DNA from 3 places in the Halomonas sp. AOP5-B2-8 genome. Region 1 is predicted to be linked to each of the others. Evidence: predicted binding sites of a transcription regulator. Region 1 holds the regulator's gene; each other region holds the start of a gene.

Region 1 (5,828 bases):
GCTGTTGGTGATTTCATCCAGAATGACATTCAGTACTTGGCCAGCTTTGTCTTTAGACAGGTCGGCACTCTCAGCGATAGCAGCAGCGAGTTCAGGTTTGCGCATAAGGAATCTCCCTTTGATAAAAATCGAACGTATAAAACGAAGGTATGTTATTGGGTGCGTCACCATGACTAGGTTAGCTTAATCTAGCTTAGTCGTGAACGCGGCGAAAATCAGCCTAGCAGCGCAGGTGCTGCTCTGGAAAGCTCCACTTTCCTTCTCACGCAGCCGCCTGTCAACGCAAAACCAATCAAATGCCCGTCTTTATCTTCCGCCAAGGCACTGATATCGCCGCCTTCGCCTTCAATTCTCCAGCGCTCAGGAGGAGATGGAGCCGGGTAGGCAACCACGGGTAATAACGGGGTTTTAACCACTACCGGCCACGCGCCAAAGCTTACGCGGGTGGGGGTGCCGGCCAGGGTGGCCGCAAGGGCTTTGGCGCTTGCTTGCAGCGGCTGTACGTACATGGCATTCACCCCGTCGACGCAGGCTGCATCGCCTAACGCATAAATATTGGGGTGCGATGTGCGCAGGTGGCGATCTACCACAATGCCGCTAGATGACACCGTTAACCCTGCTGCTTCGGCAAGTGCTGTGCGCGGGGCAAGGCCCGTGGCCATCAAAATGATGTCGGTGCTTAGTACGGAGCCGTTATCCAAGTGGAGCGCAATATCATTGGCGTGGCTGAGCGCTATCGATTCAATGGTGCGGCCTAAATAAAGTCGGATACCCGCGTCGCTGAACGCATCGCCTAAGGCGTGACCTAATGGCGGCGGTAACAGACGCGCAAGCAGATTACCTTCGGGGGCAATGATGGACACTGGGTGGCCGCCGGCGTGAAGGTCGTTAGCGAACTCACAGCCGACTAGCCCGGCCCCCACAATGGCTACCCGTGAATGTCCGTGACTTAACGCCTGATGAAAGCGGCGATAGTCGTCCAAATCGTTGACCGTAAAACAGCGTGAAGCAACGCTAGGCTCGCTGCTAAAAGGCATTCGAGGTGCCGCTCCGGTCGCTAACACCAATGTTTCATAGCTCAGCCGCTCTTGCCCTGGCGCATTGCCTAAAAGCACCGCATGGTTATCCACATCCAGTGCGTTGACATGGGTGTGGGTAACTACTCGGGCGTTTAGCTCTTCGCCAAGCTCTGCGGCGCTTCGCTGAGCTAATTTCTCGGGCGCTAACCCTTTACTAAAGCCGGTAGAAAGCAGGGGTTTGCTGTAATCGTCGCCGCTGTCAGCGCTGATCAGCGTGATAGAGCGTGTGTCGCCCTGCCGTCGCAGTGCACGAGCAAGACCTATGCCTGCCATCCCCGTGCCAATAATCACCAGCGCAGCGCGAGAAGATAGCGGTGTCGTTGACATTATCTGTGTATATGATGCGGGCATGCAGACATCCAAAAGGTCGCTAAAAGAGTTATTGAAAGAGTTATTGAAAAAGCTGCTGAAACCAAAGCCTGTTAGAGCGTCATGTTACACTAGCTGCTCCCGTTATTGCCCTGGAGAACTCGGTGACATCACCCGCTGGCCGGCAAATGTATCTCTTTCCACGCTGGCGCCCCGTCCATGCGGCGCGCCCCGCGATGAGCTCTCCATGGTGGCAGTGGGTAGCCTCCACCGATTCGTTAACCGCTCGTTTAACAGCCGCAGGCGGTGGCAAGCCTTTTCGGGTGCGTTTACTGCGCCAAGGTGTGGGATGGCCGCTGCCCGATGAAGCCCAGGCGCTGGGGATTGGCCCTAAACGCTATGCATGGCTGCGTGAAGTAGCGCTGTGTTTAGATGAAACGCCGTGGGTGGTCGCGCGCTCAGTAGCGCCGTTGACACAGCTAAAAGGCCAGCGTTTAGATCGTTTGGGCGAGCGTTCGTTAGGCAGCTGGTTATTTCGCCAGCCAGACTTAGTGCGAGGGCCATTAGAGGCGACAACACAACGCCCGCCTTTTGCTAGCCTACATGGGGTCGAGCAGGATTGTAGCTGGGGCCGCCGCTCCGTATTTACGCATGGTGGCCTGTCGTTATTGGTACAAGAGTACTTTTTGCGGGCAATGGCGGATGACCTTGATCTGCCTTCGCGCTAGGCTAGCAGCTGCGTTTTCTTTTTCGTGAGGTAAGCATGGATCGTTCACTGTTGCGGCCGAAGGGATTGGCTCGCGTGGCAGACTTTTTACAGCTGATGCGCTTGGATCGGCCCATAGGCACGTGGCTATTAATGTGGCCCGCTCTTTGGGCGCTATGGATTGCCGCGCAGGGCGTGCCGGGGCGCAATGTGCTGCTTATTTTTGTTGCCGGCGTTTACGCCATGCGTGCCGCAGGCTGCGTGGTGAATGACTATGCCGACCGTCATTTTGATGGGCATGTAAAGCGCACTAAAAATCGTCCTCTAGCCACCGGTCGTATTAGCGAAACCGAGGCCCAGCTGCTGTTTATCGCATTGATCGCGATATCCTTCATTTTGGTGCTGCTGACCAATTGGTTCACGGTGATGCTCTCGCTGGGTGGCGTGCTGCTAGCGATTATTTATCCGTTTATGAAGCGCTATACCCACCTTCCTCAGGTCGTGCTGGGCGCCGCCTTTGCTTGGGCGATCCCCATGGCGTTTGGCGCTGTGCTGGGCTATGTCCCGCTGGAGGCTTGGCTATTGTTTTTTGCTAATGTGGTTTGGACCGTGGCGTACGATACCCAGTACGCCATGGTGGACCGCGACGATGATTTAAAAATCGGTATTAAATCGACAGCCGTGCTGTTTGGTAATGCGGACCGCGTCATTATTGCTTTATTACAAGTGGTGACGTTGCTGCTATTAGCATGGGTAGGGTGGCGAGTGGGTCTAGGCGGTTTTTTCTGGTTAGGACTCGCGGGAATGGCGGCCACTTTTCTGCATCAGCAGCGGTTAATTTTTCACCGTGCCCGAGATGCGTGCTTTCAGGCGTTCCTCAATAATTTTTGGTCAGGTTTGTTTATTTTCGCGGGTATTGCGCTAAGTTGGTGGCCTGTGGCGGGCTAATAATCGCCGCTGTCATGTAACTGTCATCAAGTCATGGTGTTATCGTCATCGATATGTCATTGAGCTATTTTTCATTGAATTAGCTCTCTTTGCACCCCTTGAGGCTCTGGTATGACTGCCAAGACCGTTTTGATTGTCGATGATGAGGCGCCGATCCGCGAGATGATTGCGGTAGCGCTGGAAATGGCTGACTATCGCGTGCTCGAAGCGGATAACGCTCAGGATGCTCATGCTTTGATCGTCGACCACCAGCCTGATTTACTGCTGCTTGATTGGATGATGCCTGGCACCAGCGGTATCGAGCTTGCTAGGCGCTTAAAGCGCGAAGAAGCCACTGCTGAAATTCCCATTATTATGCTGACCGCTAAAGGCGAAGAAGATAATAAGATTCAGGGGCTTGAAGCTGGTGCCGATGATTATATTACCAAGCCTTTTTCGCCTCGCGAGTTGGTGGCACGGCTTAAAGCCGTTTTGCGTCGTGCAACGCCGCGTGGTGTTGAAGACCCCGTAGAGGTTAATGGACTGCTGCTTGATCCGGTGAGTCATCGTGTCAGCACTGATGATAAGGCGCTTGAGATAGGCCCAACGGAATATCGTCTGCTGCAGTTCTTTATGACGCACCAGGAGCGCGCTTACACGCGCAGCCAGCTGCTTGATCAAGTGTGGGGTGGCAACGTGTACGTTGAAGAGCGCACGGTAGATGTACATATTCGCCGGTTGCGTAAAGCGCTAGGCGAACCCCATCAAAATCTGATTCAAACGGTTCGGGGCACCGGTTACCGTTTCTCTTCACGGGTATAAATGTGCGCTTATGGAGCCGTGAACTGTGGCAACTGGCCTGGCTAGCCACGCTGGGGACAAGCATTGGCTGGCTATTGGATGCAGCGGGGCTGGGGCTGGCTTCTGGATTGGCAGTGTATCTGTTTTATCAATTGCGGCAGCTGCGCGCGCTGTATCGATGGCTAACCCTGCAACCCCATGATGAACCACCTGCTGCCCAGGGGATATGGGGCGAACTGTTTGATCGCTTATATCGCTATCAAAAAAGCCAGCGCATTACACAAAGTCGGCTGCGTGCCACTTTGGCGCGTATTCAAGAGTCGTCAGAGGCGATGCGCGATAGCGTCGTTATGCTTGACCGCCACGGAGATTTAGAGTGGTGGAACAGCGCTGCAACCACGATGCTTGGGCTGCAAACGGCCCATGACCGTGGTCAGCACATTACCAATTTACTCCGCGATCCGGGCTTTATAAGCTACTTCAACGCCCGTCACTATAGTGAACCGCTAACGCTGACATCACCCATTGATGAGCGATGCATTCTGCAGTACCAAATTACCCTGTACGGCGACGATGAGCGGCTAGTGATGGCGCGAGATATCACGCGTCTGCATCGTCTGGAGCAGATGCGCCGTGATTTTGTGGCCAATGTATCCCACGAGCTACGTACCCCTCTGACCGTGCTTTCTGGCTATTTAGAAACCTATGGCGATCTTGCCGAGCAGCTACCTCCGCGCTTAGGTAAAGGTATTCAGCAAATGCAGGAGCAGACGCAGCGAATGCAGAGCCTGGTCAATGACCTATTGCTGCTGTCCCGGTTAGAAATTGACCAAAGTGGTAAGGATCATCAGCCGTTGTCGCTGGGCTCTTTGCTACAGAGTGTTCGTGAGGATGCGCTAGCGCTATCGGATCAGCGGCATACCATCACTATTGCGCTTGACAGCAAGGCACGTCTGCTAGGAAGCGAGCAGGAAATGCGCAGCGCGATTTCTAATCTCGCGTTTAACGCTGTTCGCTACACGCCGCCAGGGAGCCACATCACGTTGCGCTGGAAAGATAACCAAGCTGGCGGAGCCTGTATTGACGTTGAGGACAACGGCGAGGGAATTGATCCTGTGCACATCCCTCGGCTGACCGAACGCTTCTACCGCGTTGATAAAGGGCGTAGCACGACGACGGGCGGTACTGGTTTGGGCTTGGCAATTGTCAAACACGTGCTGCTACGCCATGATGCTCAGCTATTGATTGAATCTCACCCGGGTAAGGGTGCTTTATTCCGCTGTACATTCTCCGCTTCGCGTCTTAGCTAGCCCTAAAATGCCTGCTGCACAATATTTGTAGAAGTGTGCAATATTGGCATGTAAGATTGGTAAAACTTTACTCATGTGTCATTTTTACACACTATTTGGGTGCGCTTTATCGCTAATTAAGATTTATTCCGTAATCTTATTTTTTATAAGTTTTTGATAATTATTGTTTTTATTTTATTATATTAGATTTTGGCATGTCTGCTGCAGCGAATATAAGTAAGTAAGAGAGATGACCGCAGGAATTGCTGGCTGAACTTAGCCTTTCTTTCTTAGTTAAGCGGTTTAAACAGCGATCGGAGGTGGAATATGATGTCCAAGGAATTACTCAAGAAAGCTGGCATTCTAGGTTTAACGTTTGGCTTGATGGCTAGCCCGCTAGCGTTCGCAGAATCTGAGCAAAGTACATCTATTGATCAGAACCAAGATATTACTGCGGATGACGAGGCGATGGATCCGCAGGGTACTCACACGGATACCGCCAGTGAGCAAAATCAGCACGATTTAACGCATGATGTTGGTGATGACGCCAGCGATATGGATCCAAACTCTACTAGTAATTCAGATGATGCTAATTTTGATAGCACAGAAGAGTTGCCTGAAGAAAATAGCGGTATGTAATGACCGCACTGAAAGATAGTACTGAGAGCCTGTAAAGACTCTGCTATAGGGATGTTTTTAGATTCAAGGATGAATCAA
Region 2 (5,828 bases), on a different contig from region 1:
TGCCAGCACCTGCCTGTTGCAGCGCTGCATTATAAATAGCAGCGGTCATGGAGGCGGTGGTGTTGGGGTTGATAATTCGTATATGCATGATAAGTAATCCGCATGTAAACAATATTTATTTTCTTGTATACGAAAATAGGGCGATTTTCAGCGTAGTGCAAGTAACTAAATTGAGCTGGTCATAAAAAAGACAGCCAGAAATGGCGGCTAGTGGCTATGGGTGCGGCTGATAGATTCATTGTTAGTGTGAAAAAGACCTGTGGATTCCAGTCTACTAGCCTGTGGGCGCGTTGCGGTTGATCGTCAATGCCGCTATTTTGTATACAAATTGTTTGCAGGTTCTCTAAGCGCGCTATCTCGGCTATGTTTTATCCAGCGATAGCTAAGAATTGGAATCAAGGAGCTATGCATGTCGTCATCACCTTCGAACCTCTACGCTCGTGACCTAATCGGTTACGGACGAAATCCGCCCCACGCTAACTGGCCCGGAAAGGCAAAGATTGCCGTCCAATTCGTGCTCAACTACGAAGAGGGCGGCGAAAATTCCGTACTGCATGGTGATTCAGGCTCAGAGCAGTTTTTATCTGAGATTATCGGCGCACCAGCCTATCCTGATCGTCACCTGAGCATGGAGTCGATTTACGAATATGGTTCGCGGGCCGGGGTGTGGCGCATTCTGCGCGAATTTGAAAAACGTGATTTACCGCTCACAATATTTGGCGTGGCGATGGCGCTGGAGCGTAATCCTGACGTCGCTCAGGCGTTTAAAGAGCTAGGCCACGAAATTGCCTGCCATGGCTATCGCTGGATTCACTATCAAGAAGTCTCGGAGCACGTTGAGCGGGCGCATCTTCAGCAGGCCATGGAGATTTTTCAGCGGCTTTATGGTGAGAAGCCGCAAGGCTGGTACACCGGCCGCGATAGCCCTAATACGCGCAAGTTAGTGCTGGACGAGGGCGGCTTCCTTTACGATAGCGACTATTACGGCGATGATTTACCCTTCTGGACTCGTGTCACCGATAGTCAGGGCAGTGATCATAATCATTTAATTGTGCCTTACACGCTCGACACTAATGATATGCGCTTTGCCGCCCCGCAGGGGTTCAATACCGCAGATCACTTCTTTACCTATCTACGTGATGCCTTTGATGTGCTTTACGCAGAAGGGGAAGAGGCGCCGAAAATGCTCTCTATTGGAATGCACTGTCGTTTACTTGGGCGGCCTGGGCGTTTTCGAGCATTGCAGCGCTTTTTAGATTATATCGAAAGCCATGACCGCGTTTGGGTTGCGCGGCGAGTTGATATCGCCCGCCATTGGGCCGAGCATCATCCCGCATCAACGTGACATTAAACTAGTTTATTAGGATGTTATGACGCCGCATATCGGACAGCGTATTACCGCTCAGTTTGACGAGTTAAGTGCCCAGGAGCAGCGCGTCGCGAGCTTCATTCTCGACCACTTTGACGATCTGGCGGTGTATAGCGCGGCCGATTTGGCGCGCTTAACCGGGGTATCTAAATCCACGGTCAGCCGTCTGTTCAAACGGCTGGGGTTTGAGAGCTATCGTACCGTTAAAGACCATGCCCGCCAGCTGCGCAACTTAGGCGTGCCGCTAGTGATCGACGCAAATGCCATGCAGGAAGAGGCCGGCGCGCCGTTCCAGCGTCATTTGCAGCGCGAGCAGGAAAATCTGCAGCGCTGCTTGAACGGGATAGCGTCGGAACAGTTTGCTGCGCTGGTAGAGCATCTGGATAGCGCACGCCATGTGGTTGTGATCGGGTTTCGTAACAGCTACCCGTTAGCACTACATTTTCGTCAGCAGTTGATTCAAGCGCGCACCCAGGTGCGGGTGGTTCCACATCCTAACCAGTCGTTAGCGGAAGAAATTGTCGATCTCTCCGAGCAGGATGTTGTGGTGCTGTTTGGATTTCGCCGCCGCCCCGCGGCGTTTGCTGCGCTGGTGGATGCGCTTGAGCGCTCGCCGGCCAAGGTCGCATTAATTGCTGATCCAACCGCGGTGAATTTCGCCGCTCAAGTCACCTGGTTTATGGAAACGCCGCTTGAAAGCCTCTCGGCATTTGATAGTTACGCCGCAGCCAATAGCCTGATTTGTTTGCTGGCGAACGGCGTTTTACACCGTCGCCTGGCAGAGGGACGAGAGCGGATCAGCGCGATCAGCGATATGTACGTTGAGCTCAGTGAACTTGAAACACCGATCATGAGTATCGATTAGCACATACGTTAGAAATCGTTGGCGTTTCAACGTGAGGCGAAGATGTCCGCTAGCGCCCTAGCCTCACGCTGATTCTTGCTATTCGGCGTTCAGAAAGTCTGCCACATCAAGCAGTATCATCTCATTATCATCAGCCTGCCCTTGCTCGCGACCAATCGAGAACGGATAGTTATTGTCGTTGGCGACCACGATAGTTCTTTCATCGACTCTATCCACGTTCTCAATAGTCACAAAGGGAAAATTAAACGTGCCGTCGATCGTGCCTCGCGGTGCGATGCCGTTGGGATCTTGAATGTCCATGAGGTCTATATAGGCGATTTTCTCAAGCACACCTTGCTCGTTCGTGCGATCGAGGTCGATAAGATAGATACGCTTGAACTCGGCGGGATCGTTCGCCCACTCTGCTCTAGGGTCTCCTTGGCGGCTATCACGCTCGATAATCAGGCCGCGGGTGCCCTCAATAAGATTGAAGTCGCCAATGGCATGATCCGCTGACGCGAGTGGGTAATAGCGAGTTGTATCGCCCCATTCGCCTGTGTCAGTGCTGAGTTCGAACATTCTTAAGACGGGCGTGCCATCAATGGTTTCCGGGGCATTATCATTACTGTCCCATACAGGCTTTTCCAACAATGGATAGAGCGTTGTGTGGTCTTCGGAGAGCGCCATACCCTCATAGCCACCGGAGCGAAAAACGACAACATCATCTGAAAGTGGTGCGCCGGGGTTTGGGGTCAGGGCAAAGGCATTGTCGGGCGAGCGCATCATCGTGCCGCCTGGGTTTGTGGCTATCACTTGCAACACTTCACCCTCCTTATTGACCTGGATAATCCAGGGGCCGAATTCATCACCAATCCAGTAGGTATCACCCACCGGCTGGATCGATTCGATGTCGAAATCAGCACCGGTCAAAAATCGCCCGGGGGTGGCTTCATTCATAATAGGGAAGGGTACCTTGCGGTTTGGGTCCGAGAGTTGAACGGTCTCCTCAATAGTGACGCGTCCGGTTTTCCAGTCGGGGTTTATGATGTTAAACATCAGTATGATATCGGAAGAGTTCGCCTTAGAGCCAAAGCCGTTATCGGTTAAGACCAGAAAACGATCGTCGCCAAGCGAGCGTATACCTGAAAACCCTTGCAGCGGCTGGCTGGGAAAAGGGAGCGCTAAACCAGTGGCTTGTACGTTAGTGTATAACTGCTCAATACGTCCTTCTTCTCCAGTAAAGCGGCCTGAGGTGTTGTAGTGTTCAGCGGCGCCGGATGGGGCCGCTACAAACGTGCTGCCGGGCAGTTGAGCATGACTGGACAAGGTGGCAGGAAAGGCCTGCTGAGAATAAGCTGAATCCGTAAATACAAAGGCGAGTAAGGCTGTGGCGAGTATCGGTTTCATCATCACTATTTAACCTTTGCAAAGAAGATAAGATGTAGCTGAGCAGGGTCAGCTACATCTATCTTCTTCAACAAAGGTGATAGTTGAATGACAGAAAGCAGATCTTTTGATTTCTGGCCGTTTTGACTATTTTGGCTAACGTTTTTTGTTTACTGGTTAACCATTCCATTGAGTCGCCTGAGCGAACACAAGAAACGCCAACGCAATCAGCACCCATATGCAAAAGAGGGGGAAGAAGAACTTGACCCATTTTTGCCACGTCACCCCAGCCAGTGCCAGCGTGGCCATAAAGTAGCCTGACGTTGGGTAAAGAATATTGCCAATGCCGTCGCCGAGCTGGAAAGCCAGCACCGCGGTTTGTCGTGTGACGCCAATAATATCGGAAAGCGGTGCCATCAGCGGCATAGTCACCAGGGCCTGACCGCTACCGGAAGGAATGATGAAGTTAAAGCCTAGCTGGGCGAAGAACATGCCAATAGCCGACAGTAACGTGGGCAGGCCGCCAACCAGATTGCCCAGTCCAAACACCAGCGTATCCATGATCTGACCATCTTCCAGCATCACGGCGACACCGCGAGCAACCCCTGCGATCATCGCTCCCACGAGCACATCACGGAAGCCCTGGTTAAAGCCTGCGCATATTTCGTCGGTGTTAAGCCCCGCGATCAGCCCCACCACAATCCCCATAATGATGAAAAGCCCGGCCATCTCCATCATGAACCAGCCTTGCTGTAACACGCCGTAAATTAGCACGCCGAAGAAGGCAAAGGCCGCGATTGCGGCTAGCTTTTGACGACCGTTGGCCACCAGTGCGCGGCCATTATCGGCATGCTGATAGAGCGAACGCTTTTCAGACTCGCCCGGGTCACTGCTGAGCAGGCTAAAGGATGGTTCGTTATGCACTTTGCGGGCGTAGCGCATGACAAAGAAAATGGCCGCCGCCAGCATGACAATAAACGCCAAGATGCGCAGCCCGTAGCCTGAATAAAGCGGGAGTGCTGAAAGCTGCTGGCCCAGGCCGGTATTGATGGGGTTGAGTACGCCGGTAGTGAAGCCGACAGTAGTGGCACATAAAGCCACCGCCGCCGCCGTCACTGAGTCAAAGCGTAATGCAATCATCAGTGGCAGGATTACCGGGACGTAAACCAGCGCCAGCTCCTGGGTGCCAATAACGGTCGCGATGAGGGCAAATACTGTCATCAGCACTGGAATGGTCAGCAGGCTTTGTCGGGCAAAGCGCCTAGTCAGCTTATCGACACCAATCTCGATAATGCCGGTATGCCTCAATACCATGAACATGCCGCCAATCATGAAGGTAAAAAAGACAACTTCCCCGGCACTCATCAAGCCGTTGGGAATCGCCAGCATGAAATCGACAATGCCCACCGGAGAGGGGGCTATTTGTTCATAAGAGGTCGGGTCGATGGTGATACGACCAGCCGGGCCTGGAACGCGCTCGAACTGCCCTGCGGGCACAAAGTGCGTGGCGATCGCCGCTAGCGCAATAAATATGAACAAAACGGCGTAGATATCGGGGATTCTACACCAGCTTTTCTTAGGCACTGGGCGTTCAGGGGAGGGCGAAGGGGGGATTTGTTGGGACATGCGTTGCCTCGCGTTATTTAAAGCCACCCTTGAGGGCGGCCGTTGTTATAAATGCCTAGTTATAAATGCTTAGTTATAAATGCCTAGTGTGAGCCGAGCAATGACATCGTCTAGCCACTAGATCAACAAGGGCCAAACGGTGAACCACTGTCATTTGAGACACTGTCATTTGAAACATTGCCATTTGAAGCATGGTTCGTATGGTTTTAGAATTATGAAACGAAAGTTTCTAAAGAAGTTACTATTGGGAGGAGTGTTTCACAAGGGGCTTGATAAAGATCTCTTTAATGTGTGTGACGAATCTTGTATACAAGATGTCTTTTTAATTTTAATAAAATCAGATAGGACCAATCATGCCAGCTACTTACTACGCTCCCACGGGCGGTCATCCGCCGCAAACGCAGTTAACCGCTGACCGCGCTGTTTTTACCGAAGCCTATGCGCTGATTCCTAAAGGCGTGATGCGTGACATAGTGACAAGCAATTTACCGTTCTGGGAAGGCACGCGCCTGTGGGTGCTCGCGCGGCCGCTATCAGGCTTTGCTGAAACATTCTCACAGTACATTATGGAAGTGCAGCCCAACGGCGGTAGCGATAAGCCTG
Region 3 (5,828 bases), on a different contig from region 1:
TGTTAACCAAAGCCGTCGACCGTATTGATGAGTTGTTTAACCTGAAAGGTGAGATGACCGGTCTTTCGACGGGTTTTCGTGACCTGGATGATATGACCACGGGTCTGCAGCCGTCGGATATGGTGGTTATTGCCGGCCGGCCATCAATGGGTAAAACCACGTTTGCCATGAACCTGGTCGAGCATGCGGTCATCGCCAGCGACAAGCCGGTGATGGTGTTCTCGATGGAGATGCCCGCGGAATCGTTGATGCTGAGGATGCTGTCTTCGCTTGGTCGGATTGACCAAACCCGTGTTCGTACCGGTCAATTAGAAGACGAAGACTGGCCACGCTTAACCTCTGCGGTGAATCTGCTCAAAGATAAGCAGCTGTTTATCGATGATACGGCCGCATTGTCGCCCAATGAAATGCGTTCCAGGATGCGTCGAGTAGTTCGTGAGCATGGCAACATTGCGCTGGTCATGATCGATTATCTTCAGCTCATGCAGATCCCCGGCTTCAGTGAAAACCGCACCGGTGAGATTTCTGAAATTTCGCGCTCTTTGAAAGGCTTAGCGAAAGAATTTAATTGCCCGGTCGTCGCGCTTTCACAGCTGAACCGCTCGTTGGAGCAGCGTCCTAACAAGCGTCCTATTATGTCGGATCTACGTGAGTCGGGCGCTATCGAGCAGGATGCTGATGTTATCGCTTTTGTTTATCGCGATGAAGTTTATAACCCTGACAATCCCGACAACCAGGGGATTGCCGAGTTAATTATTGGTAAGCAGCGTAACGGACCTATCGGTACGGTGCATATGGCGTTTATCGGTAAATATACGCGCTTTGAAGATTTAGCCCCGGATAGCTACGGCGATTCGTTTGGCGATTAACTTGATGTGCAATGCAAAAATGGGAGTAGCAAATGGCAGGTGGATTTCGGCGCGGTAATCGGCAGCGTCTTCCTAAGCTTGAAGGTCGCGGTGAGCTACAGTCACTAGAGCGGGAAGGGCCTTTCAAAGAGTGGCTGGGTATGCCGGACCTTTATCGTTACCACCTGGTAGTGGAGGGCGAGAAATACAGCTATCAAACCGAAGACGGAGAGGTTCCCGTCACCGTGGGAGATAAAGTAGTTTTCCGCTATAAAGAAACGAAAGGCGGCAATTGGATTGATCGCAATTCACTGGGTAAAGCGATCGACCCCTCTGAATATCAGTAATTAATCGCATTTGTTGACGCTTTGGTCTGGAACTCTCTTGCACTAGCGTCGTCTTAGTTGTTGAATGTCATGAAACTGAAAGCTGTCATGAAACTGAAAGCTTTCATGAAACTGAAAGCTGTCATGACAATGTAATAATAGGGCAACTGAAATGTCATAGGGCACAGCCATGCTGTGCCCTATTTAGTATGTATCAATAACAGGAGTGAACCATGGAGTTGAAAGATCTTAAACAGTTTGTCGCCAGCCACGACAACTTCGAAATACGCGTGATTATCCATTCGGGTAGTCGTTTTTATCAAATTGAGTTAGAGGATGTTGAAGGCGAGCGCCATATGTTAATGCAGCGCAATAAGCCGATGCTGTTCCGTTCGTTAGATGATGTTTATATGGAGCTTAAGCGTGCCGAGATTCATCGTGCTTATTTAGTCCAGCACGTGCCTCACGATGAAGTCATTGGTCGCGACACGCACTACAGTGAGCCACTTACTTCGCGTATGCCGCTCGTCTTTTAACGCGTTTACGCCACCTTGCTAAGCTTTAGATTGACGTTTTTCCCACCACTGCCCGATTCGTATTCGGCGACGGGCAAAAAACCGGTAACCCGCGTTCATTAGGCCGCGTATCCCCGGCAAGCACGATATCCACACTAGCCGCCGGTAGCCCAATACTGCATACAGGGCACGGCTGGCATCCATTCCGATATACCACTTTCCCTGACTATCGTGTAAATGCAGCTGCCCCATCATGGCGGTGAATTCGCATCCGTGCGTTTGCGCGTTAAAATACTCATCCTGAATATCCACTAATGCGATGTGGTCTATGTGGTGATGTTTGGCTAGCCAGGCAATTTCTTGGCGGCAGAAGGGGCAGTGCCCATCGTGAAATAGAGTGACCGGAGGGCGGGCCTTTAATGGCGTAAAACGGTTCATAATGATTCGCCTATCGGTAGCTATTTTCAAAATAGTTATACAAGTAGTAATTGTAGTATAACTTTATGCCGACAGTATGCCGATAAGTGATAGAATTTGCGTGAGCCGCTTGGCAATTAAGTCGCCATATTTTGTGTCTTTTTATTTTTTTAATGACCTTTTTTCAATTGTTTAGGTATTTTCGGGAGTAAATGTAATGACCGAAAGCGTCGTCAAGGATCAGCCTGGGGCAGGGCGTTTAGCGCACGCGTCCAGTGATCACCCGCCGGTGCCGCGTGCCAAAGTGGGTGTTGTGCTCGCAAATCTAGGTACGCCGGATGCCACTGACTATTGGTCCGTGCGTCGTTACTTAAATGAGTTTCTCTCTGATCAGCGCGTGGTCGACTATGCCCGCTGGAAATGGCAGCCGCTGCTGCAACTGCTTGTGTTGACTAAACGCCCATTCTCGTCGGGTAAAGCGTATCGCAGTATCTGGAATAACGACAAAAATGAAAGTCCGCTACTGACCATAACTCGCGCGCAGACCGAGAAAATGACGGCGCGCTTAAAGGCGCTTTATGGTGATGATGTTGAAGTTGATTTCTGTATGCGTTATGGAAATCCTTCAACCCAAAGTGTGCTGACGCGCTTAAAAGAGAAGGGCTGCGAAAAAATCGTATTTTTCCCGCTTTATCCTCAATACGGCTCACCAACGACAGCATCGGCTAACGACCAAGCGTTTCGTACGCTGATGAAGATGAAGTGGCAGCCTTATATCCGTACGGTGCCCGCGTATTTTGACCATCCTACCTATCTTCGGGCTCTGGCTAACTCTGTGCAAGAGGCGTACGCCGAGTTGCCGACGCGTCCAACCAAGCTGGTGGCTAGCTATCACGGAGTTCCTGAACGCTACCTGATGCAAGGGGATCCTTATCACTGCCAGTGTCAGAAAACAACGCGGCTGCTGCGCGAAACACTCGGCTTTAGCAAAGAAGAAGTGGATACCGCCTTTCAATCGAAGTTTGGCCCCGAGAAGTGGCTGGGGCCGGCTACCGTTAAGCACGTGGCTGAGTTGGCTCAACAGGGGCACAAGCACATCGCGATTATCTCACCCGCTTTCTCATCAGACTGCATTGAGACCCTTGAAGAGATAGAAGAAGAGATTCGCGATAGCTTTATGAAGGCAGGTGGTGAAACGTTTAGCTACATACCGTGCTTGAATGATCGCGACGATCATATAGAGGCACTGCTTGCCGTGATTAATAACGAATTAGCCGGATGGTTGCCTCCCCACTGATTTTTTCTAAAGCGCAATAATAGCCGTAGCGGGGGTTACTTCGCTGCGGCTATTTGCATTTAAGCGTTTGACTGGTCAGGCAAAACTGTCTGTTATAAGCTGTCTCACTTTGAAATCACTATTATTCAACGCTGGCGTTCCAGTCCAAAGGCATGGTGCCCATAGCCCTCGCGCCCGATCTAACGGTGGGGCGTTTCGTTATTTAGGAGATAATGCTAGATGCAACTTGCCATATTAATGGGTTTTTTGCTGGCTGCATCGTCGCCGTTGCTGCATCGATGGTTCGGCCAGCGCGCAAGCCTTGTGCTGGCAGTATTCCCAGCAGGGCTGGCGGCGTGGTTAGCCCTTCAGGCTCCCTATGTGATTGGCAATGGCAGCTTGCTACTCGAGTGGCAGTGGGTGCCGTCATTGGGTATCAGCCTTACGTTTTTGTTAGATGGCCTGTCGCTACTCTTCGGGCTGTTGATTACCGTCATTGGTGCTTTCGTTTTAATTTATGCCGGCGGCTATTTGAAAGATCATCCTGATCTCGCGCGGTTTCATATCGCGTTAATAGCCTTCATGGTTTCCATGCTAGGGCTGGTATTGGCCGACGGCTTATTAACGCTGTTCATCTTTTGGGAGTTAACCAGTATTACCTCGTATTTGCTGATTGGTTTTAATCATGCGGATATTGAGGCACGCAAGTCAGCGCGTCAGGGATTATTTGTGACCGTCGCCGGCGGCTTGGCGTTAATGGCTGGTCTGATACTGCTGGGCATTGCTAGCGACAGCTGGTCGCTGTCAGAGATTCTTGGTAGCGATACAGATTTACGTGAGCATGCGCTTTATACCCCCATGCTGATCTGCTTGCTGCTTGGCGCGTTCACTAAGTCAGCTCAGTTTCCGTTTCATTTTTGGCTGCCTAACGCGATGGCTGCGCCAACGCCGGTTTCGGCTTACTTGCACTCAGCCACCATGGTGAAAGCGGGTATTTATCTGCTCGCGCGGCTATATCCAGAGCTGGGCGGCACGGCGTTGTGGGTAGGGATTCTTTCCGTAGTCGGCGCGACCACGATGTTGACCGGTTCGTTCTTAGCTATTCAGCATACGAATATTAAAAAACTATTAGCCTACTCAACGATTATGGCGCTGGGCACACTGACAATGCTGTTAGGTATTGGCGGTGACTATGCGATGACCGCTTTCGTTACTTTCCTTTTGGCGCACTCTTTGTATAAAGGGGCGCTATTTATGGTCGCCGGTATTTTGGATCACGAAACCGGTACCAAGGATGTGACGCACATGGGGGGGCTACGTTCAGTGATGCCGGTAACGGCAACGATTGCGCTGATTGCTGCGCTCTCGTTAGCTGGGGTACCGCCGTTAATAGGCTTTATCGGCAAGGAGCTGAAGTTTGAGTCGGCACTCGGCGCCGACAGCTTCAACATGCTGCTGGTGATATTTGCCTTTATTGCCGCGATATTAACGATCGCGGTAGCCTTTATTATTGCGTTACGTCCTTTTTACGGCAAACGTCATCAAACACCGCTAGATCCTCATGAGGCGCCGCTCAGCATGCTAGCGGGGCCGGCGCTTTTAGCAACAGGGTCACTTTTGCTTGGTTTATGGCCTGCGACGTTAGGCGCCGATGCACTGCTGAGCGCTGCCGCGAGCTCCATTTCTGGGCAACCGAGCGACGTTTCTTTGTCGCTTTGGTATGGCGTGAACGTGGCATTAATAATGTCGATTGTCAGCCTTGGCTTAGGCTTTTTGCTGTTTAAACGCTGGGACAGCGTACGTGCCAAGTTATCCATACTGGCGCCGGTTATGCGCCATGGCCCTGAGGCCGGCTATGAGAGCGCGATGAATGGCATCGTACATTTCTCCGAGTGGCAAACGCGCATACTGCAAAACGGCTATATGCGTAATTACATTCTTATTATGCTGATTACGCTGATCGTTTTGATTAGTAACTCCATATTGCTGCGCCATTCGCCTGAGCTTGCCTTTGACCTAGACGTGCGCTTTCACGAGGCCGTTGTCGCAGGCTGTATGGTAATGGGAGCGTTGTTCGCGACCATTTCTCGATCCCGGCTTGGGGCGGTGGTGTCGGTAGGCGTGATGGGCTTCTCTATCGCGTTAATCTTTATTCTTTTCAGTGCGCCTGATCTCGCCATTACCCAGCTGCTGGTGGAAACCTTGACGGTGATTTTGCTGGTACTGGTATTGTTCCGGCTGCCGCGCTTTTCGAGTCTTTCTACCAGCCTTGAGCGTATCCGTGATGGCGCTGTCGCCGCCATGATGGGTATTTTGATTTGCCTGCTGATTATGACTTCGTGGAGTATTCAGCAGTTTGAACCTATCTCGACATACATGATTGAGAACAGCGCCCCTTTGGCCTTTGGCCGCAATATCGTCAATGTCATTTTGGTCGATTACCGGG

Evidence for each region. The regulator PhoB, encoded in region 1, activates phosphate uptake and scavenging genes when phosphate is short. The targets are predictions, from matches to a motif close to TGTCATANNNNTGTCANA.
Region 2: the regulator PhoB is predicted to act here: its motif matches at 3,696-3,713, upstream of ACT3RP_RS05050 (esterase-like activity of phytase family protein).
Region 3: the regulator PhoB is predicted to act here: its motif matches at 1,315-1,332, upstream of ACT3RP_RS06880 (DUF6482 family protein).

What each region holds. Positions count from the first base shown of each region.
Region 1 covers NZ_JBQSVS010000006.1:132,951-138,778, forward strand. Annotated here, with positions in the region: gene ACT3RP_RS14870 (HU family DNA-binding protein) at 1-105, opposite strand, end outside; gene ACT3RP_RS14875 (NAD(P)/FAD-dependent oxidoreductase) at 216-1,430, opposite strand; gene ACT3RP_RS14880 (chorismate--pyruvate lyase family protein) at 1,577-2,116, shown strand; gene ubiA (4-hydroxybenzoate octaprenyltransferase) at 2,152-3,042, shown strand; gene phoB (phosphate regulon transcriptional regulator PhoB) at 3,154-3,843, shown strand; gene phoR (phosphate regulon sensor histidine kinase PhoR) at 3,846-5,132, shown strand; gene ACT3RP_RS14900 (hypothetical protein) at 5,439-5,750, shown strand.
Region 2 covers NZ_JBQSVS010000002.1:79,186-85,013, forward strand. Annotated here, with positions in the region: gene ACT3RP_RS05035 (aspartate/glutamate racemase family protein) at 1-88, opposite strand, end outside; gene puuE (allantoinase PuuE) at 410-1,345, shown strand; gene ACT3RP_RS05045 (MurR/RpiR family transcriptional regulator) at 1,371-2,234, shown strand; gene ACT3RP_RS05050 (esterase-like activity of phytase family protein) at 2,313-3,623, opposite strand; gene ACT3RP_RS05055 (YfcC family protein) at 3,777-5,225, opposite strand; gene ACT3RP_RS05060 (bifunctional allantoicase/(S)-ureidoglycine aminohydrolase) at 5,579-5,828, shown strand, end outside.
Region 3 covers NZ_JBQSVS010000002.1:486,986-492,813, forward strand. Annotated here, with positions in the region: gene dnaB (replicative DNA helicase) at 1-869, shown strand, start outside; gene ACT3RP_RS06875 (hypothetical protein) at 902-1,195, shown strand; gene ACT3RP_RS06880 (DUF6482 family protein) at 1,408-1,710, shown strand; gene ACT3RP_RS06885 (thiol-disulfide oxidoreductase DCC family protein) at 1,729-2,127, opposite strand; gene hemH (ferrochelatase) at 2,324-3,403, shown strand; gene ACT3RP_RS06895 (putative monovalent cation/H+ antiporter subunit A) at 3,623-5,828, shown strand, end outside.